4 regions of the Streptomyces similanensis genome follow, and region 1 is predicted to be linked to each of the others. Evidence: riboswitches for the same ligand, from Rfam matches in the RefSeq annotation. Region 1 holds a riboswitch; each other region holds the start of a gene.
What was found. Region 1 has a riboswitch for cobalamin ahead of ABEB07_RS21755 (cobalamin biosynthesis protein). Riboswitches for the same ligand answer to the same signal wherever they lie in the genome.
Positions count from the first base shown of each region.

Region 1 (4,974 bases):
TCGCAGATGAACGCGTCTCCGCCCTCGACGGTGGCCACCCCGTGGTGGATCTCGTACCCCTCGACCGGCTCGCCGAGGGCCCGGCCGGCCGGCCGGGTGAGGGTCTTCTCGCGGGCGAACCGCACCCGCACGGGCAGCAGTCCGAGGCCGTCGACCGCGCCGGCGCGCGACTCGACCTCGTCCTCGATGCGCTCGCCGAGCATCTGGAAGCCGCCGCAGACGCCGAGCACCGGCCGTCCCTCGGCGGCCCGGCGCGCCAGGGCGTCCGCGAGGCCCCGCTCCCGCAGCCACCGCAGGGCGCGGACCGTGCCGCGGGTGCCGGGGACCACGACCAGGTCCGCGTCGGCCAGTTCCTCCGGGCGGTCCACGAACCGCACCACGACGCCCGGTTCGGCGGCCAGCGCGTCCACGTCGGTGAAGTTGGACATCAGCGGGATCGCGCACACGGCGACGCGCAGCACGTCCTCGCCGACCGGCGGGGCGACGACCGACTCCCGCACGGCGCCGCGCAGGGAGACCCGGAGACCGTCCTCCTCGTCGATGCCGAGCCCGTGCCGGAACGGCAGCACGCCGTAGGTGTGCCGTCCGGTCAGCCCGCGCAGCATGTCGAGGCCCGGTTCGAGCAGGGTGACGTCGCCGCGGAACTTGTTGACGAGGAACCCCGCGACCAGCTCCTGGTCCTCGGGGGACAGCAGGGCGAGGGTGCCGAAGAAGGAGGCGAAGACGCCGCCGCGGTCGATGTCGCCGACCACGAGCACCGGCAGCCGCGCGCCGCGCGCGATGCCCATGTTGACGATGTCGGTGCGGCGCAGGTTGATCTCCGCCGGGCTGCCCGCCCCCTCGCAGATCACCGCGTCGTACGCGCCCCGCAGCTCGGCCAGGCAGTCCAGCACGGTGCCCAGCAGTTTCTGCTGGCGCCCGCCGTGGTAGCCGCGGGCGCTCAGCTCGCCGACCGGCTTGCCCAGCAGCACCACCTGGCTGCTCTGCTCGCCGCCCGGCTTGAGCAGCACCGGGTTCATCAGCGCGGTCGGCTCGATCCGGCACGCCTGCGCCTGCATGGCCTGCGCCCGGCCGATCTCGGCGCCCTCGCGGGTGACGAAGGAGTTCAGGGACATGTTCTGCCCCTTGAACGGCGCGACCTTGACGCCCTGGCGCACCAGCCACCGGCAGATCCCGGCCGTGACGACGCTCTTCCCGGCGTCGGAGGTGGTTCCGGCGACGAGCAGACCGCCGCTCATGAGGTACGTCCCTTCGTCACGGGGGTGCGCGGGCGGCGACCGCCGCCCGGTGCGGGGGCCGAACGGAGGCCGCTCGCCGCCGGGGTGCGCGGGAGACGGGCGCCCAGCAGGCGCGCGCCGGCGCAGGCGCCGAGCGCGAGCCAGCTCACGCGCCGGGAGAGGCGTACGGCCCGGTCGATGTCGGCCGCCCGGACGGCGCGTCCGCCGCCGTTGAGCACCGGCCGGTGCTCCACCCGCCCCGCGTACGACAGCGTGCCGCCCAGGCGCACGCCGAGCGCCCCGGCGAAGGACGCCTCGACCGGCCCGGCGTTGGGGCTCGGATGCCGGCCGGCGTCGGCGCGCCAGGCCCGTACGGCCCCGCGCGGATCGCCGCCGGCCACGGTGGCGAGGACGGCGGTCAGCCGCGCGCCCGGCCAGCCGGCCACGTCGTCCAGCCGGGCGGAGGCCCAGCCGTAGCGCAGGTGGCGGGGCGACTTGTGGCCGACCATCGCGTCGAGCGTGTTGACCGCGCGGAACCCGAGCAGACCCGGCACGCCCGCGACGGCGCCCCAGGTGAGCGCGCCGACCACCGCGTCGGAGGTGTTCTCGGCGACGGACTCGACCACGGCGCGGGCGATCCCGTCGGCGTCCAGCGCCTGCGGGTCGCGCCCGCACAGGTGCGGCAGCCGCGCCCGGGCGGCCTCGATGTCGCCGGACTCCAGCGCGCGGCCGATGGCGCGGGCCTCGTGGGCCAGCGAGGTCCCGCCCACGACGGCCCAGGTGGCGACGCCGGTCAGGGCGGCGGAGGCGGTGGGGGAGGTGCGTACGGCGCGGGCGGCGACGGCGCCCAGCGCGGCGGCGCCGCCCGCGCACACCGCGGTGTGCAGAGCGCCCCACCCGCGGTGGTCCCGCCACAGCACGCGTTCCACGGCGCCCGCGGCACGGCCGAACGCGGCGACCGGGTGCCCGCGGCGCGGATCGCCGAGGAGGAGGTCGCCGAGGAGGCCGGCGGCGGCGCCGTACGCGAAGACGCGCTCGGCACCCATCGGGTCAGCCCGCCGCGAGGACGGTCAGGGGGTCGTCGCTGGTGACTCTCGGTCGGCAGCCGCGCATGGCGATATGTCCTCACTCAGGGTGTCCACGCCCTGGTTCGACGAGACCGGCGGTGAGAGTTCCTGGCTCCCGGGGGTTTCCTCCCCGGTCACAGTGGCGGGACCGCGCCGGATTCGCACCGGGCTTCCTCTCCTGCCGCCGTACATGGCCCCGGCAGTCCACCACGCCCCGCGAACACCCGTCAACTTGCCGTTGACCTGCGTCGTACGACTGAGATGAGGCCCACACCGGCCCCGCGCGACGGCGTGCCCCGGCGTGCCCCGGCGCGCGCCCGCGCACCCGTCGTCCCGCGCCTCCCACCCCGCCGCTCCCGCACCTCCCACCCCTTCGACGCGGGCCCGCCCCGGACAAGGCTCCGCCCCGCGCGGGCCGCTGGGTGGCGGTCCCTGCACGGGGCGGGGGAGGAGGCTGAGGGGCCGGTCGGGGCGGCGGCGTCGGCCGCGGCGGTGACCGGCCCGGGGTCAGCCCTTGCCCATGATCAGGTAGATGCCGTAGCCCACCGCGGCGGCGCACGCCGCGAAGCAGACGTAGGCGCCGGTGACGGCGAGCGTCCCGCCGCCCGCACCGGTGGCCACCGCCCGCTCACGGCGGGAGAGGCCGGCGATGCCGAGGGTGAACAGGGCCACCAGGCCCACGGTGGCCACGAGGCTGACGCCGAAGACGGAGCCGAGGGCTGCCCAGTCGATCTTCATGGTGATGCTTCCTTGGGGGACCGGTGTGCGGGACTCAGACGGTCGCGGCCGGCGGTACCGCCGCGCTCGCGGGGGTCGCCGACGGCGTCGGGTCGATACGGGGCGCGGACGCCGGCGCCGGGATGGTCGCCGCGAGGTCCTCGGTGAGCAGGCCGGCGGCCGTGGCCGGGACCGCGCCGAGCGGGGCGGCGAACGCCGCGGCGGGGGCGCCGACGGCCTGGGCCGGGATCCCGGGGACCGGGGCGGCCGGGGGCGGCGCCACGGCGGCGATCGCCTGGGTCACCACGCCGGCCGGCTCCTCGGACCCGGCGCCGGTGACGTTGGTGTGGTCGACGACCTGGCGGCGGGAGATCTTCCAGATCGCCGCGGAGGAGGCGACGAGGAACACGGCGACGAGCGCGGTGCCCCAGTCGCCGAGGCCCGTCACGGCCTCCGCGCCCGCGCCCACCAGCGCGGCGGCGGGCAGCGTCAGCACCCAGGCGATGGCCATCCGGCCCGCGGTGGACCAGCGGACCACGCCGCCCTTGCGGCCCAGACCCGCGCCCATCACCGAACCGGAGACGACGTGCGTGGTGGACAGGGAGAAGCCCAGGTGGGAGGAGGCCAGGATGGCGGCGGCCGAGCTGGTCTGGGCGGCGAAGCCCTGCTGCGGCCGGAGGTCGGTCAGGCCCGAGCCCATGGTGCGGATGATGCGCCAGCCGCCGATGTAGGTGCCGGCCGCGATGGCCAGGCCCGCGCAGAGAATCACCCAGGTGGGAGGGTTGGAGCCGGGGGCGATGGCGCCGCCGGCGATCAGGGCGAGGGTGATGATGCCCATCGTCTTCTGCGCGTCGTTGGTGCCGTGGGCCAGCGAGACCAGACCGGCGGAGGCGATCTGCCCGACCCGGTGGCCCTTTTCGGCCGCCTTGCCGTTCGCCCCGCCGTCGCCGTTCCCGCCGATGGCATACGACAGCCGGGTCGCGGCCAGCGCGGCCAGGCCCGCCACGATCGGGGCGGCGACGGCCGGGATCATGACCTTGGTGACCAGCACGTCGCCGTGCACCGCGCCGATGCCGGCGGAGGCGACGGTGGCGCCGATCAGACCGCCCATGAGGGCGTGCGAGGAGCTGGAGGGGAGCCCGACCAGCCAGGTCAGCAGATTCCAGAGGATCGCGCCGACCAGGGCGGCGAAGATGACCTCGGGACGGATGCCGGCCTCGTCGACGAGGCCCTTGGAGATCGTGTTCGCGACCTCCACGGAGAGGAAGGCGCCCACCAGGTTCAGCGCGGCCGACATGGCCACCGCGACCTTGGGCTTGAGCGCGCCGGTGGAGATGGTGGTGGCCATCGCGTTGGCGGTGTCGTGGAAACCGTTCGTGAAATCGAACGCGAGTGCGGTTATCACCACGATCGCGAGGATCAGCGAGAAGCTTTCCATTTACCCAGGCAATCGTTCGAGCGTCATTGGCTCGTTGAACGTAGGTAACCAGGGTGAACGGAAGATGAACTGGCGCGGTATGGGCGGTGTCCGATTCTGTTGCACACTTCACACCGCTGGCAGGATCGCCCCATGGCTGAAGAACGCGACGAGGGACGGCCCGGCGCCCGCCCGGAACACGACGGAGAACGGCCCGGCGAGCGTCCGCGACGCGACGGACGACGGCCCGGCGAGCGTCCGGGACCGGACGGCCGCCGCGAGGTCCGTGCCGAGGAGGCCCGCGCCTGGCGCGAGCTGGTGGCGGCCGCGCGCCGCACCGTCGCCGACGGACTGGTCGTCGGCACCTCGGGCAACGTGTCCGTCCGGATCGGCGACACCGTCCTGGTCACCCCGACCGGCGTGCCGTACGACCGGCTCACCCCCGACGACGTGACCGGCGTCGACCTCGACGGCCGCCAGGTGCTCGGCTCGCTCGCGCCGACCAGCGAACTGCCCACGCACCTCGCCGTCTACCGCGCCACCGACGCGGGCGCCG
Region 1 covers NZ_BAABKC010000064.1:55,113-60,086, forward strand. Annotated here, with positions in the region: gene ABEB07_RS21750 (cobyric acid synthase) at 1-1,238, opposite strand, end outside; gene ABEB07_RS21755 (cobalamin biosynthesis protein) at 1,235-2,263, opposite strand; cobalamin riboswitch at 2,368-2,508, opposite strand; gene ABEB07_RS21760 (hypothetical protein) at 2,792-3,022, opposite strand; gene ABEB07_RS21765 (inorganic phosphate transporter) at 3,057-4,439, opposite strand; gene ABEB07_RS21770 (class II aldolase/adducin family protein) at 4,572-4,974, shown strand, end outside.

Region 2 (4,974 bases), on a different contig from region 1:
TCCACCCGCAGTGATCTTCCTCTCGCACCGGGTGGCGCCCTCAGGACGAGGCCAGCCCGAGTTCCCGGTCGCCGAGGGGTGCGAAGAAACGCTCGACGTCGGCCTCCGGGACCTCGGCCAGGGTCCGCGGCGACCAGTGCGGGTCGCGGTCCTTGTCGATGACCTGGGCGCGGATGCCCTCCACCAGGTCGGGGCCGCGCAGGCAGGCGCGGGAGACGCGGTACTCCTGGTCGAGGACCCGCTCCAGCGAGCCGAGGCGGCGGGCCCGGCGCAGCGCGGCGAGGGTCACCTTCAGGGAGGTGGGCGACCTGGTCAGCAGGGTTTTCGCGGTCTGTTCGGCGGCCGGTTCGCCGTAGCCGCGCAGCCGGTCGACGATCTCCTCGACGGTGTCGGCGGCGTAGCAGGCGTCGATCCACTCCCGCCGGGCGGCCAACTCGCCTTCCGCGGGCTGCTGTACGTGGCGTTCCAGGGCGTCGTGCACGGGCAGGTCGGCGAGGTCGGTGAGGAGGTCGGTGAGGTGGGTGGAGGGGAGGTAGTGGTCGGCGAGGCCGCACAGCAGGGCGTCGTCGGCGCCGATCTGCGCGCCGGTCAGGGCGAGGTGGGTGCCCAGTTCGCCCGGGGCGAGGGCCAGCAGGTGGGTGCCGCCGACGTCCGGGACGAAGCCGATGCCGGTCTCGGGCATGGCGATCCGGGAGCGCTCGGTGACGATCCGCACGCTGCCGTGCGCGGAGACGCCGACGCCGCCGCCCATCACGATGCCGTCCATGAGGGCGACGTACGGCTTGGGGTAGCGGGCGATCCGGGCGTTGAGCCGGTACTCGTCGCGCCAGAACGCGGCGGCCGCCGAACCGTCGCCGTCACGGGCGTCGTCGTGGATGGCGCGGATGTCACCGCCCGCGCACAGACCCCGCTCCCCCGCGCCGCTGACGACGACGGTCTCCACCGCCGGATCGTGCTCCCAGACGGTGAGCGCGGCGTCGATGCGGCGCACCATCTCGTGGGTGAGCGCGTTGATGGCTCGGGGCCGGTTGAGGGTGATGTGGGCGGCCCGTCCGGCGGTGTGGAAGAGGACGGGGGCCTCGGTGGCGCTCATCCGAACGCCTCCGTCAGGCCGCGGGCCACGATGACGCGCATGTTCTCGTTGGTTCCTTCCCTGGTCTGGTGCACCCGCTGGTCGCGGACGGTCTTCTCGGCGCGGTGTCCGGGGTACGGCCACGGCTTCAGGGGTCCGTGCGGCGGCGTGGCGGGGTGAAGGCGTACAGGTCGAGGATGTCCGGCCGGGGCGCGACGCCGGGGCCGCCGGCGCGCACCCAGGTGACGATGTCCTCGGTCGCGTCCGCGTCGTTGACCAGCCCCAGCCACACCGGCCGCGCCCCGGCGGCCCGGCCTGCGGCGGACGGCTGTACGACGACGACGTTGGCCTGGTCGCACACGTCGAGGCAGTCGGAGATCCGTACCGGCGCCGCCGCCCGCAGTCGGGCGGTCTGCGCCGCGTGGTCGACGCCCGGCACCTTGGGACTGCCGCAGCAGCAGTCCCGGCACACGACGATCCGGCACGGCACCGGTTCGCCGCCCGCCCTCTCCCTCACGCCCTGTTCGGACACGCCGCACCGCTCCCCTCCCGGGGAGATCCGCCCCGGTGTCGATCGAGGGGGCGACCGCGTGAGTCTCCTGGCTCCCGGATCGCCGCTCGCCCCGCCTTCCCACCCGCTGGGGGCAGTGGCCTGCCGGAACTCGCTCACCGGTCACAGTGGCGGGACCGCGTCGGATTCACACCGACTTCCTCGGGCCGCCGTCGCCCATGTCGGCGGTCATCATCGCATCAGCGCCGTCGGTCTCCGGCCGCCGGGTCACTCCGGTTCGGCCGACGCCGTCGCGCGGGCCATGCCCGCCTCCCACTTCTCCTCGATGCGGCCCGTCTTCCACACCACGATGGCGACGGCCCAGGTGGCGAAGAACAGGCCGACGATGACGTAGCCGACGACGTTCAGGTCGAGCCCCGCGATCCAGTTCCAGAACGCGCCGTGCAGACCCGCCTGGTCGACGAGCAGGCCGAGCAGTTCGACCGTGCCGATGATGAGCGCGACGGCGACGGACAGGCCGGTCATCGTGAGGTTGTAGTAGACCTTGCGGACCGGCTTGGAGAACGCCCAGCCGTAGGCGAAGTTCATGAACGAGCCGTCGATCGTGTCCAGCAGCGACATGCCCGCCGCGAACAGGACGGGCAGGCACAGGATGGCGTACCAGGGCAGCCCGGAGGCCGCTCCCGACCCGGCCAGGACGAGGAGGGCGATCTCGGTCGCGGTGTCGAAGCCGAGGCCGAAGAGCAGTCCCAGCGGGTACATCTGCCACGGCTCGGTGATCGTCTTCGTCAGCCGGCCCAGCAGGCGGTTCATGAAGCCGCGGTTGTTCAACTGCTCTTCGAGCGCAACCTCGTCGAAGTGCCCGGTGCGCATCTGCCGGAACACCTTCCAGATGCCGGCCATGATCAGCAGGTTGACGATCGCGATGGCGTAGAGGAAGGTCCCGGAGACGGTCGTGCCGATCCAGCCGGTGACGGCGTGCAGCGTCGAGCCGTCGTCCTCCACCGGTCCCGCCAGCGCCTTGACGCCCAGCGAGAGCAGGAGGGCGAGCAGGAAGACGATCGAGGAGTGGCCGAGGGAGAACCAGAAGCCGACCGACAGCGGACGCCTGCCCTCGCCCATCAGCTTGCGGGTGGTGTTGTCGATCGCGGCGATGTGGTCGGCGTCGAAGGCGTGCCGCATGCCGAGGGTGTAGGCGGTGACGCCGATGCCGACGCCGAAGGTCTTGGTGCCCAGGCTGTAGTGCTCCGGGGCGACGATCCCGACCAGGGTGCCCCAGCCGATGACGTGCAGGGCGAGGACGAAGCCCGCCATACCGCCGACGCCGGCCCACTCCTTGCGGGTCATGGACGCGCGGACACGGTGCCACGACAGGCGCGGCCCGCCGTCCGGGACGGCCGGGCGCGGGGGTGCGGAGTCGGGGGCGGTGCTCATGGGGGTGCCGGCCTCACTGTGCGGGATGTCTGTGCGGTGTGTCTGTGCGGGGTGTCTGTGCGGTGTGCGCATTCCACGTTTCTGCACATGACTCGCAACTACAACGAAGAGGTGGCAAAGACAGGGTCAAGGCTGGTCAGGCCGCTTGACCCGGCCGGTCGGTCGCGTCCGCCCGGCCCGGCTGGTCCGTCCGGTCCGCCGACTGGGGCAGTGCGGCGCGGGCCCGGCGCTCGGCCTCGGCCGGGCTCAGGGACGTGCCTTTTTCAAACACCTGGTCGAAGGCGCGTACGCCCAGGACGGCCCGCGCCGCCGCGGTGACGCGGTCGACGTCGCCGCGTTCGGCGGGCGGCAGCGGCGCGCCCGCGTCACGGCGCGCGGCGTGGGCGGCGCCGAGGAGCCGGGCCGCGCGGACGGCGCCGGTGCGGTCCCCGGCCAGGACGGCCGTGCCCGCGAGACCCTCCAGGCAGAGCGCGAGGGCGCGCGGCTCGTCCAGTGTGCGGGCGATCGCGAGGCCGCGCAGATGGTGGGCGGCGGCGCGGCCGGCGTCGCCGCGCAGTTCGGCGAGGAAGCCCAGCTCGGCGTGGAGGAGGTGGTCGCCCGCCGGGGAGGAGACGTCGGCGTGGTGGTCGCGGATGCGCAGCAGGCGCGTCTCGGCCTCGGCGAGGTCGCCGTGCCGCCGCGCGCCGAGGGCCAGCCCCATGTCGGCGTGGATCTCCCCGTACTTGTAGCCCTGCTCGACGGCGATACGCCGGGCCCGCTGGTGCAGTGCGCGCGCCCGGCCGAAGTCACGGGCGAGCAGCGCGAGACGGCCGAGTCCGGAGAGCCGGGCCGACACCTCGGCGCGCAGACCCAACTCCTCCGCCATGACGAGCCCTTCGCGCTGGCAGTGCTCCGCCCGCCCGTACTCGCCCTTGATCTCGGCGAGCGCGGCGAGCGGCGAGACGCTCTGCAACTCGCCCCAACGATCGCCCAGTTCGCGGAACAGCTCCCGGCTGCGCTCCCCGTCGCGGGCCAGTCGGTCCAGGTCGCCGCGGACCAGGGCGAGCGCCGCGCGCAGTCCGAGCGCCGCCGCGACGCCCCACCGCTCCGCCGCGGCCTCGAAACGGGCGAGGGCGCGGGTGTTCAGCGCGTCGGCGGCGGCCAGGTCGCCGACGCTGAACATGCCGTAGGCGTTCAGCCACAGCGCCCGGGCCCGGCGGAGGTGCGGCGGGTCGGGCACGAGAGGGTGCGTGGGAGCGGACGCGGGTTCGGTGGGCGGGAGCGGTGTGCGCTCGCCGGTCAACAGGACGAACGCGTTGTGCAGGAGCGTGAGTTCGAGGCCGGGGGCGGCGGTGGCCGCGAGGACGGCGGTCAGCGCGCGGCGGCCCTCGGTGAGACGTCCGCGCAGCAACCACCACCAGGACAGGGCGGCGGCGAGCCGTACGGCCTCCTCGGCGTTCCCGGCGGCGGCCCGTCGTACCGCCTCGTCGAGCGCGGAGCGCAGGTTGCCCGCCTCGGCGTCGAGCCGGGCGAGCCGGTCCCGCTGGCGCGCGCCCCGCAGGTGTGGCTCGGCGTGTTCGGCCAGGGCCAGGTAGTGGCGCAGGTGGCGCTCGCGTACGGCGCTCTCCTCGTCGCGCTCGCGCAGCCGCTCGACGCAGTACGCGGCGACCGACTCCAGGAGCCGGTAGCGCGGGCCCGCGGGTCCGTCCGTGACGACGACGAGGGACTTGTCGACGAGTCGGGTGACCAGGTCGAGCACCATGGCGCCGGACACGTCCGGGCCCGCGCACACCGCCTCCGCCGCGTCGAGGTCGCAGCCGTCGCTGTGCACGGCGAGGCGGGCGAGGACGGCGCGCTCGGGCGGGCCGAGCAGCTCCCAGCTCCAGTCGATCATCGCGCGCAGGGTGCGCTGGCGGGCGGGCGCGGTCCGCTGCCCGGAGGTCAGCACCCGGAAGCGGTCGCCGAGACGGACGGCCAA
Region 2 covers NZ_BAABKC010000001.1:50,190-55,163, forward strand. Annotated here, with positions in the region: gene ABEB07_RS00225 (enoyl-CoA hydratase/isomerase family protein) at 41-1,093, opposite strand; gene ABEB07_RS00230 ((2Fe-2S) ferredoxin domain-containing protein) at 1,221-1,604, opposite strand; cobalamin riboswitch at 1,665-1,786, opposite strand; gene nicT (Nickel transporter NicT) at 1,851-3,017, opposite strand; gene ABEB07_RS00240 (AfsR/SARP family transcriptional regulator) at 3,154-4,974, opposite strand, start outside.
Region 2: it holds a riboswitch for cobalamin, as region 1 does, so the genes downstream of both, ABEB07_RS00230 ((2Fe-2S) ferredoxin domain-containing protein) here and ABEB07_RS21755 (cobalamin biosynthesis protein) in region 1, are expected to answer to the same signal.

Region 3 (4,974 bases), on a different contig from region 1:
CTGGTCACCGTGCACTGGGACCACCCGGTGGCCGAACACCTGACGACCGGCGCCGGCATCGCCCGCCGTGTCGCCGCCCTGCCCGGCCTGGCCCTGCTCGCCGACCACCGCGAGGAGGACTTCGTCCTCCAGATCCACCAGAGGACCGGCCCCGAGGGGCGCCGGCCCTCCTCGGTCGCCGCCCGGGAGGGCCTGGTGTGAGCATCGAGACGGTCGCCGTCGTCATTCCGGCCCACGACGAGGAAGCCCTCCTGCCGGCCGCGTTGGCGGCGGTCGCGGTCGCCGCCGGCCATCCCGACCTCGCCGCCGTCCGGGTCCGCACGGTGGTGGTGGCGGACGCCTGCCGGGACCGCACCGCGCGACTCGCCCGGACCGCCGGAGCGCTGACCGTCGTCACCGACTCCCGCAACCCGGGACGCGCCCGGGACGCCGGTGTCCGGCACGCGCTGGCCCGGTACGCCGGACGCGGGGGCGGCGTCTGGATCGCCACCACCGACGCCGACAGCACCGTGCCGCCCGACTGGCTGGCGTACCAGCTGGCCCGGGCCCGGGAAGGCTGGCAGGCGGTGGTCGGCACCGTCGTCCTGCCGTGCTCCTCGCCGCTGGCCGCGCCCCACCGTGCGCTCTACGAGACGAGCCGCCCCACGGACGGCACCACGTGGCATCACCCGCACGTGCACGGCGCCAACCTGGGTGTGCACGCCGCCGCCTACCTGGACGTCGGCGGCTTCGCACCGTTGGAAACGGGCGAGGACCGCGCGCTGGTCGACGCCCTGGAACACCGGGGCCACCGGGTGCTGCGCACCGCCCTGTGCCCGGTCCTCACCTCACCCCGTCTGCACGCCAGGGCCCGCGACGGCTTCGGCGCCTACCTGGCGGCGATGCCCCGCGCGGCGACCACGAGTTGACCCGTGTTATCGCATCGCGTGATACACCTCCATGTCATGGACGATCTGGTGACCGAGCGGCTCGTGCTGCATCCGATGACCGTCGGCGAAGCCGAGCGAGTGGTGGCGGGCGAGCCGGCCGGCGGCGCCCGATGGGCGTCCGGATACCCCACCGACGGGGACGTGTTCGCCGCCGAGCGCTTCCTGAACGCCTGCGCGAGCACCGGTGCGCCACAGCCGTTCGGCGCCTACGAGATCCGTCGCCGCGAGGACGGCCGGGCGATCGGCGGCCTGGGCTTCCACGGACCCGCGGCCGCCGACGGCAGCGTCGTGATCGGCTACGGCCTCGTCCCGGCGGCCCGAGGCAAGGGCTACGCCTCCGAAGCGCTGCGCGCCCTGCTGCTGTTCGCCCGGTCACGCGGCGTCACCCGCGTGCAGGGCGACGCCGACCACGACAACATCGCCTCCCAGCACGTCATGACGGCAGCCGGCATGCGACCGGCCGGACAGGACGAACGCGTCAGGTACTTCGAGATCACCTGGCCCGGCACGACCGCCGAGGAGGAGCGAAAGGCGGTACCGCCCGGACGCCGTCGGCGTAGGAACGGCTGACCTCACCGGCGCGCGTCCGTCGGGCGACTGCCCCCGGCCACCGAGCCGGTCCGCCCTGGATGCCGCTACCCTGCCCGGATGGATGAGGAGCGGCAACCGGTGATGGATGAGGAGCGGCAACCGGTCGACGCCTACGAGCTCTTCGTGGCGCTGCGGGACCACGGAAGCGCCCCGGATGCCTTCGAGACGGTGGTGACGCCGTGGCTCGCACGCGCCTCGCCCGGCTATCCGGCTCGGCTGGCGAAGGCCGCGCAGTGCCTGTGCGATGACGGCTTCGACGGGCCGGCGACTCTCCGCGAGGACATGAGCTGGGAGTTGTACGCCCTCAGCCGGGTCAGCGACGTGCTGCTGCTGGCCCAGCAGCCGCCTTACGAGGCGGGAGGCGAGGTGCCTTGGGCCCACCGGCTGCACCCGCTCGATCAGTGGCCGGCGCTCGGCCTGGAGCAATACCTGCGCCTGTTCGCCCGGTTGGGGCTGGTGGCGTTCGAGGAGACGGGCACGTTCGACCCCTTCCTGCACGAGATCGTGGAGGTCGAGCAGGCGGCGGACCCCAAGGAGCCCGTGCGCGTCACGGAGGTGGTCTGGCCCGGTCTGTGGCTGGGGCCGCTGCTGTTCAGCCGTGCGGGAGTGCGTGTCCGGGCCGGTGCGCGGCACGCGGAGCGCGGCGTGGCCGACCGCTCCCCGCTCTACTGGACCTTCCTGCGCCGCCACCGGCCGACGGTGGACGAGTCCCACGGATGGGGCCACAACTCACAGTGGCGCACCGGCTTTCGCCTGGACCTGCGGACGCAGGCGGGCAGACGCGTCAACGCGGACGGACACCAGGACATCGACGACGCCGAAGGGAGCCTCGGCCCCAACGAGGCGCTGCTGACGCCGGCCGAGCGCCGTGAACTGGTGCGCCATCGCTGCCTGCTGCGCCCACCCGAGAACGCGGCCGCACTCGCCGCGGACGCCTCCTGGGAGGCGGACCTCTACCCGTTCGACTGGCGGCTCCCTGCCTCCGAGTAATCCGGTCGCGCGCCCCGCCGACCCCGCGCCGCGTCTCCGGCCGACCGCACACGGCCGCCGCCCTCTCGGCTCTCCCGCAGGCGCGGGGCGAGTGCGGTCATCCACAACGCCGCCCGCGGGGATGGATTTACTAGGACGCCCAACTATATAGTCGTGACCAAGGCCCGCGGTGCAGGGAAGCCGGTGTGATTCCGGCACGGTCCCGCCACTGTGACCGGGGAGTACGCCGTCGAGCGGTACGCCACTGACGAGCTGGATGTCGGGAAGGCGGACGGCGCGCGCTGATCCGGGAGTCAGGATACCGGCCGCGGGATGTTCCGTGTTTTCCACGAGGATGGAGCTGACACGCATGGCACCGGTGTGTACCCACGACCCTGGTGAGCCCGCCGTCTGACGGGGCTTTCGGCCATACGCGATCTCGTGCCCCCGGCACCCGTCCGTACGCCACCCGTGTGCGGACGCGGGCCCGGGCGCGCCATCCCGGATCCCTCCTTCCTGACGAGAGCAGGCAGTCATGGCCCGCGAGCACGAACGCGCCCCCGTGCGCGAGTTGACGCACTTCATCGGCGGCAAGCACACCCCGGGAACATCGGGAGCCCACGGCGAGGTGTACGACCCCAACACCGGCGAGGTCCAGGCCCTGGTGCCCCTCGCGAACCGCGCGGAGACCGAGGCGGCGATCGCCGACGCCGTCCGGGCCCAGCCGGAGTGGGGCGACTGGAACCCGCAGCGCCGCGCCCGCGTCCTGCTGAGGTTCCTCCAGCTGGTGGAAGGAGAGCGGGACGCGCTGGCCCGGCTGCTGTCCGCCGAGCACGGCAAGACGGTCGCCGACGCGCACGGCGACCTCCAGCGCGGCCTGGAGGTCGTGGAGTTCGCCGCCGGCATCCCGCACCTGCTCAAGGGCGAGTTCACCGACAACGCCGGCACCGGCATCGACGTCCATTCGCTGCGCGCCCCGCTGGGCGTCGTCGCCGGCATCACCCCGTTCAACTTCCCGGCCATGATCCCCCTGTGGAAGGCCGCCCCCGCGCTGGCCTGCGGCAACGCCTTCCTCCTCAAGCCGTCCGAGCGCGACCCTTCGGTACCGCTGCGACTCGCCGAACTCTTCCTGGAGGCGGGTCTGCCGCCCGGCGTCCTGAACGTCGTCAACGGAGGCCGCGAGAGCGTCGACACCCTCCTCGAAGACCCCCGTGTGGCGGCCCTCGGCTTCGTCGGCTCGACTCCGGTCGCCGCGCACGTCTACGCCACCGCCGCCGCCCACGGCAAACGCGCCCAGTGCTTCGGCGGCGCGAAGAACCACATGATCGTGATGCCCGACGCCGACCTCGACCAGGCGGTGGACGCCCTCATCGGCGCCGGATACGGCTCGGCCGGCGAACGCTGCATGGCGATCTCCGTCGCCGTCCCGGTCGGCGAGGAGACCGCCGACGCGCTCGTGGCCCGGCTCAAGGAGCGCATCGGCACGCTGCGCATCGGCCGCGGCGACGACCCCGAGGCCGACTTCGGCCCCCTCGTCGGCCGGGACGCCGTCGACCGGGTCCGCTCCTACGTCGACCTGGGCGTCGAGGAGGGCGCCGAACTCGTCGTGGACGGACGGGACTTCGTACTGCCCGGCCACGAGAGGGGCTTCTTCGCCGGAGCCTCCCTCTTCGACCGGGTGACTCCTTCGATGCGCGTCTACCAGGAGGAGATCTTCGGCCCCGTCCTCTGCGTCGTACGCGCCGCCGACTACGAGGAGGCCCTGCGCCTGCCCAGCGAGCACGCCTACGGCAACGGCGTGGCGATCTTCACCCGGGACGGCGACACCGCCCGCGACTTCACCCGGCGGGTGAACACCGGCATGATCGGCGTCAACGTGCCCATCCCGGTCCCGGTCGCCTATCACACCTTCGGCGGCTGGAAGCGGTCCGGCTTCGGCGACCTCAACCAGCACGGACCGGACGCCGTCCGCTTCTACACCCGCACCAAGACGGTCACCTCGCGCTGGCCCGCAGGACTGCGGGAAGGCGCCAGCTTCACGATCCCCACGATGGGTTGAGCCACGATGACCAGCACCCTGCTCACCGAGGACCAGCAGGCCCTCGTCGAGACCACCCTCGACTTCGCCCAGGACCACCTGGCCCCGCACGCCCTGGACTGGGACCGCGACAAGCACTTCCCGGTGGACGTGCTGCGCAAAGCGGCCGGACTCGGCCTCGGCGGCGTCTACGTCCGCGAGGAGTCCGGCGGCTCCGGACTCAGCCGCGCCGACGGCGTCCTCGTCTTCGAGACCCTGGCCACCGGCTGCCCGGCCATCGCCGGCTACCTCTCCATCCACAACATGGTCGCCTGGATGATCGACCACTACGGCGACGCCGCCCAGCGCGAGCGCCGGCTGCCGCGGCTGTGCGCGATGGACGACCTGGCCAGCTACTGCCTGACCGAACCCGGCGCCGGCTCGGACGCCGCCGCCCTGACCACCCGG
Region 3 covers NZ_BAABKC010000037.1:240,388-245,361, forward strand. Annotated here, with positions in the region: gene ABEB07_RS12455 (SAM-dependent methyltransferase) at 1-201, shown strand, start outside; gene ABEB07_RS12460 (glycosyltransferase family 2 protein) at 198-908, shown strand; gene ABEB07_RS12465 (GNAT family N-acetyltransferase) at 945-1,499, shown strand; gene ABEB07_RS12470 (nucleotide exchange factor GrpE) at 1,578-2,510, shown strand; cobalamin riboswitch at 2,661-2,834, shown strand; gene ABEB07_RS12475 (CoA-acylating methylmalonate-semialdehyde dehydrogenase) at 3,025-4,548, shown strand; gene ABEB07_RS12480 (acyl-CoA dehydrogenase family protein) at 4,555-4,974, shown strand, end outside.
Region 3: it holds a riboswitch for cobalamin, as region 1 does, so the genes downstream of both, ABEB07_RS12475 (CoA-acylating methylmalonate-semialdehyde dehydrogenase) here and ABEB07_RS21755 (cobalamin biosynthesis protein) in region 1, are expected to answer to the same signal.

Region 4 (4,974 bases), on a different contig from region 1:
CCGGGCAGGACGAGGTGTTCTGTCCGGGGCGTGGTCACTGGGCGGCCGCCCGGGGCAGGTGCGGCTTGGTGGCGTACGCTACGAAGCTCTTGCCGATCAGCGGGTTGAGCGCCTGCTCGGCGACCCGGGTGGCCAGCGGCTTCTTCATGATGTCCCAGACCAGCAGCTTGTGGTACGCCCGCACCGGCAGCACCTTGTCGTTGTCGACGCCGAAGGCGCACTTGAGCCACCAGTACGGCGAGTGCAGCGCGTGGGCGTGGTGCGTGCCGTACGGCTTGAGGCCGGCCTCGCGGATCCTGGCGAGCAGTTCGTCGGCCTTGTAGATGCGGATGTGGCCGCCCTCGACCTCGTGGTAGGCGTCGGAGAGGGACCAGCAGACCTTCTCGGGGCCGTAGCGCGGGACGGTGATCGCGATCCGGCCGCCGGGCTTGAGCACGCGGACCATCTCGGCGAGGACGCCCTTGTCGTCGGGGATGTGCTCCATCACCTCGGAGATGATCACGACGTCGAAGGACTCGTCGGGGAAGGGCAGGTGGAGGGCGTCGCCCTCCATGGCGGTGGCGGTGGCCCCGGCGGGCGCCTCGCCGGCCTCCTTCATCGCGGCGAACCACTTGGCGACCTCGCGGATCTCCTCGCCGTTCTGGTCCAGCGCCACGACCTGCGCGCCGCGCCGGTAGCACTCGAACGCGTGCCGGCCGGCGCCGCAGCCGAGGTCCAGGACGCGGTCGCCCGCGGCGAGCGGGAACCGGGAGAAGTCGACGGTCAGCACGTGGCCCTGCTTTCGGTGTGCTCGGAGTGGTCGCCGGTGGTCGGGGCGGCCGCCGCGGGGCGGCCGGTGGTCGGGGGCGCGGGGCGCGCGGGCGTGGCCGGGGCGGCGATGGCCTCGCGGTAGCGGGCGACGGTGCCCTCGGCGGCCCGGGCCCAGGTGAAGTGCGCGAGGACCCGCGCGCGGCCGGCGGCGCCCAGGCGCGTCCGCAGCTCCGGGTCGCCCAGCAGCCGGGTCAGCGCGGCGGCCAGCGCGCCGGGCTCGCCCGGCGGCACCGCGAGGCAGGTCTCGCCGTCGCGCCCGGCCACCTCCGGGATGGCGCCGCCGGTGGTGGCGACCAGCGGGGTGCCGGTGGCCATCGCCTCGGCGGCCGGCAGCGAGAAGCCCTCGTACAGCGACGGCACGCAGGCCGCCTCGGCGGAGCGCACCAGGTCGACCAGTTCGGCGTCGGAGATGCCCTTGACGAAGTCGACGGCGCCTTCCAGGCCGTAGCGCTCGATCGCCTGGGCGACGGGGCCCTCCGCGGGCCGCTTGCCGACGACGACGAGGTGGGCGGCGGGGTGTTCGGCGCGCACCTTCGCCAGCGCCTCGACCAGGAAGACCAGTCCCTTGAGCGGGACGTCGGCGCTGGAGGTGGTGACGATGCGGCCGGGCACCTTCGCCACCGACGGGTCGGGCGCGAACAGGTCGGTGTCGGCGCCGATGTGGACGACGTGGATGCGGTCGGGGCGCACCCCGAGGTGGTCGACGATCTCCTGGCGGGAGGTGCCGGAGACGGTGAGCACGGACGGCAGCCTGCGCGCGACCCGCTTCTGCATGCGGGTGAAGGCGTACCAGCGGCGTACGGACCACTGGCGCTGGCGGGTCTGCGCGGCGTCCAGCTCCAGTTGCCGGTCCACGGTGATGGGGTGGTGGATGGTGGTGACCAGGGGCGCGCCGACGTCGCCGAGGAGGCCGTAGCCGAGCGTCTGGTTGTCGTGCACGACGTCGAACTCGCCGCGGCGGGCGCGCAGATGGCGGCGGGCGCGCAGCGAGAAGGTCAGCGGTTCGGGGAAGCCGCCGGTCCACATGGTGGCGACCTCCAGTGCGTCGACCCAGTCGCGGTACTCGTCGCGCTTCGGGGTGCGGAAGGGGTCCGGCTGGCGGTAGAGGTCGAGGCTGGGCAGCTCGGTGAGGCTCAGGCGCTGGGCGGCCGGGCCGTCGAGGGCGTCGAGCACGGGGTAGGGCTGGGAGCCGATCACCTCCACCCGGTGGCCGAGGCGGGCCAGTTCGCGGGAGAGGTGGCGGACGTAGACGCCCTGGCCGCCGCAGAACGGGTTGCCCTTGTAGGTGAGGAGCGCGATTCCGAGCGGTCGCCCGCCGTCGGCTGCGAGGCCCTGCGAGGACTCCGCCTGACTGGCCTCAGCGGACACTCTGGGCCCCCTTCTGACTGCGCTGTCCCGCGAGGTTACGCCGGGTCGTCGATCTAGAACAAGTTTCAGACTTGATCGTCCAGGAAGCTCCGAATCTACCGGCAGGTAGCCTCGCCGCAAGGCGGTGGAACGGGTGATTCACGCCACGGCCGGGGCCCTGGCATGCTGTCTGGTCGCACGCCCTCACCGAATGTCACGGAACGGGACCCATGCCTGCGGAGATCCGTATCACGCGCCCCTGCCCGGCACCCCTGACCGAGCGGCAGGAGGCCCGCCGGCGCCGCATCCTGCACGCCAGCGCGCAGCTGGCCTGCCGGGGCGGGTTCGACGCGGTGCAGATGCGGGAGGTGGCGGAGTCCTCGCAGGTCGCCCTCGGCACGCTCTACCGGTACTTCCCGTCCAAGGTGCACCTGCTGGTGGCCACGATGCACGACCAGCTGGAGCGGATGCGCGGCACCCTGCGCGCCAAGCCGCCGGCCGGTGCGACCGCCTCCGAACGGGTGACGGAGACCCTGCTCCGCGCCTTCCGCGCGCTGCGGCGCGAGCCCCGGCTCGCCGACGCGATGGTGCGCGCCCTGACCTTCGCCGACAGCGGCGTCACGGCCGAGGTGGAGCGGGTGCACCGGCAGACGACGGCGATCATCCTGGAGGCGATGGGGCAGGACGCCGACCCCACCGACGAGCAGCTCTCCGCGATCCGGGTCATCGAGCACACCTGGCACTCGGCCCTGATCACCTGGCTCGCGGGCCGCGCGTCCACGGCCCAGGTCGAGACGGACGTGGCGACGGCCTGCCGGCTGATCGATCTGACGCGGGCGTGAAGAAGGCGCGAGGAACCCGCAGAAAACCTACGAGACGGGTTCCCTTCGCCGGTATTGCCCGGATCAGGTACTAGGGGTCGCCGTCCAGCCCAGTCCTTGCGGCTTTCCGGCCTCTCAGCCCGTCCGTCGACGTCGGCCCCGGCGGATGCGTGACGCGTCTCGCCCAAGTCGGCTACTCCGGTCGAACTCCCTCACTCGCCTCGTAGGCCACTTCCAGGATGAACCCGCCGCAACCGGTACGCAACCCCCCAACGAGAGTGAGGGAAGGGCGGGGAAAGATTGCCGGATTTCACCGGCCGGTAAAGTGACGGCGTCGTCATCACAGCCGTACGAGGGGAAGCCGGTGCGAATCCGGCGCTGACCCGCAACCGTGAGCCGCCCCGAGGGCGGCGAGCCGGACTGCCTCGTACGGCCCGTGACCGGCTCACGTGCGTCGGCGCCCGCCGCCGCACGGCGCCGTCGAGGTATACGGAGCCGAGCTGCGGGGATGCCCCGTGCTGTCCGGCTCCCCACAGGGAGAGGCATCCGCCGATCATGAACATCCGCCGCTGCGCCGCGGCCCTGGCCGCCGTCGCCGTGATCGGCATACCGGGCCCCGCCTTCGCCGCCGGCTCGTCGCCTTCCCCGACCGGGCCGGCCACCCTGCCCGCCGGGCTCTACGGCGACACCGACCCCAAGTACGACGGCGTGTGGCGGCAGTCCCTCGCCCTGCTCGCCCAGCACACCGCCGGGGTGCGGCCCGCCGCCCGGGCCGTGGACTGGCTGACCGGGCAGCAGTGCGCCGACGGCGCTTTCGCCGCCTTCCGCGCCGACCCGGCCCGCGCCTGCGACGCCAAGGTCATGGTCGACACCAACAGCACGGCCGCCGCCGTCCAGGCCCTCGCCGCGCTCGGCGGGCACGACGCCGCCACCGGCAAGGCGGTCGCCTGGCTGAAGTCCGCGCAGAACAAGGACGGCGGCTGGGGCTACACGCCCGGCGGCCCCAGCGACACCAACTCCACCTCGGTCGTCGTCGGCGCGCTCGCCGCGACCGGCGAGAAGCCCGCCGCCGTCCTGAAGGACGGCAAGTCCCCCTACGACGCGCTGCTCGGCCTCGCCCTGCCGTGCTCCGGCGACGGCGCGGGCGCGTTCGCCTACCAGCCGGACAAGAAGGGCGAGCTGGCCGCCAACGCGGACGCGACCGCCGCGGGCGTCGTCGCCGCCCTCGGCCAGGGCCTGGCGGCCACGGGCGCGAGCAAGGGCGGCGCGGCCCGGTGCTCCGGCTCCGGGAAGCCGACGGCCGCGCAGGCCGCCGCCAACGGCGCCGCCTACCTCGCGCACCAGGTCGCCAAGAACGGCTACCTCACCTCCGTGCTGCCCGGCGCCACCGCCCAGCCCGACTACGGCAACACCGCCGACACGGTCGTCGCGCTGGCCGCGCAGGGCGGGACCGCGCAGGCGAAGAAGCCGCTTCAGTGGCTGGAGCAGCACTCCGAGGCGTGGGCCAAGCAGAGCGGCCCGGCCGCCTGGGCCCAGCTCGTCCTCGCCGCCCACGCCACCGGCACCGACCCGCGCGACTTCGGCGGCCTCGACCTGGTCAAGGCGCTCAACGCCACCGGCCCCGCGCCGCGGTCCACCGACGCGCCCACGCCCGGCGAGGCCGCCGGGACGTCGGCGAAGAGCGGCGGCGGCCACGCGTTGTGGTGGACCGGCGGCATCCTCCTTCTCGTCGTCGTCGCCGTCGGCGTCATGCTGGGCGGCCGCCGCAAGCGGGGGCAGCAGCCGTGACCGGCCGCCCGCGCCCGCCGTACGCCCTGCCCGTCCTGCTGCTGGCCGCCGCCCTCCTGCTGGTGGCGGCGGGCGCGGGCACGGCGCAGGCCGTGGGCTACCGCTACTGGTCCTTCTGGGACCGGGACGGCGGCCGGTGGACGTACGCCACCGAGGGGCCCTCGACGGCCCGTCCGGCCGACGGCGACGTGCAGGGGCTGCGGTTCGC
Region 4 covers NZ_BAABKC010000012.1:45,973-50,946, forward strand. Annotated here, with positions in the region: gene ABEB07_RS05030 (prenyltransferase/squalene oxidase repeat-containing protein) at 1-38, opposite strand, end outside; gene ABEB07_RS05035 (class I SAM-dependent methyltransferase) at 35-769, opposite strand; gene ABEB07_RS05040 (glycosyltransferase family 4 protein) at 763-2,178, opposite strand; gene ABEB07_RS05045 (TetR family transcriptional regulator) at 2,388-2,999, shown strand; cobalamin riboswitch at 3,285-3,412, shown strand; gene ABEB07_RS05050 (prenyltransferase/squalene oxidase repeat-containing protein) at 3,534-4,766, shown strand; gene ABEB07_RS05055 (SCO2322 family protein) at 4,763-4,974, shown strand, end outside.
Region 4: it holds a riboswitch for cobalamin, as region 1 does, so the genes downstream of both, ABEB07_RS05050 (prenyltransferase/squalene oxidase repeat-containing protein) here and ABEB07_RS21755 (cobalamin biosynthesis protein) in region 1, are expected to answer to the same signal.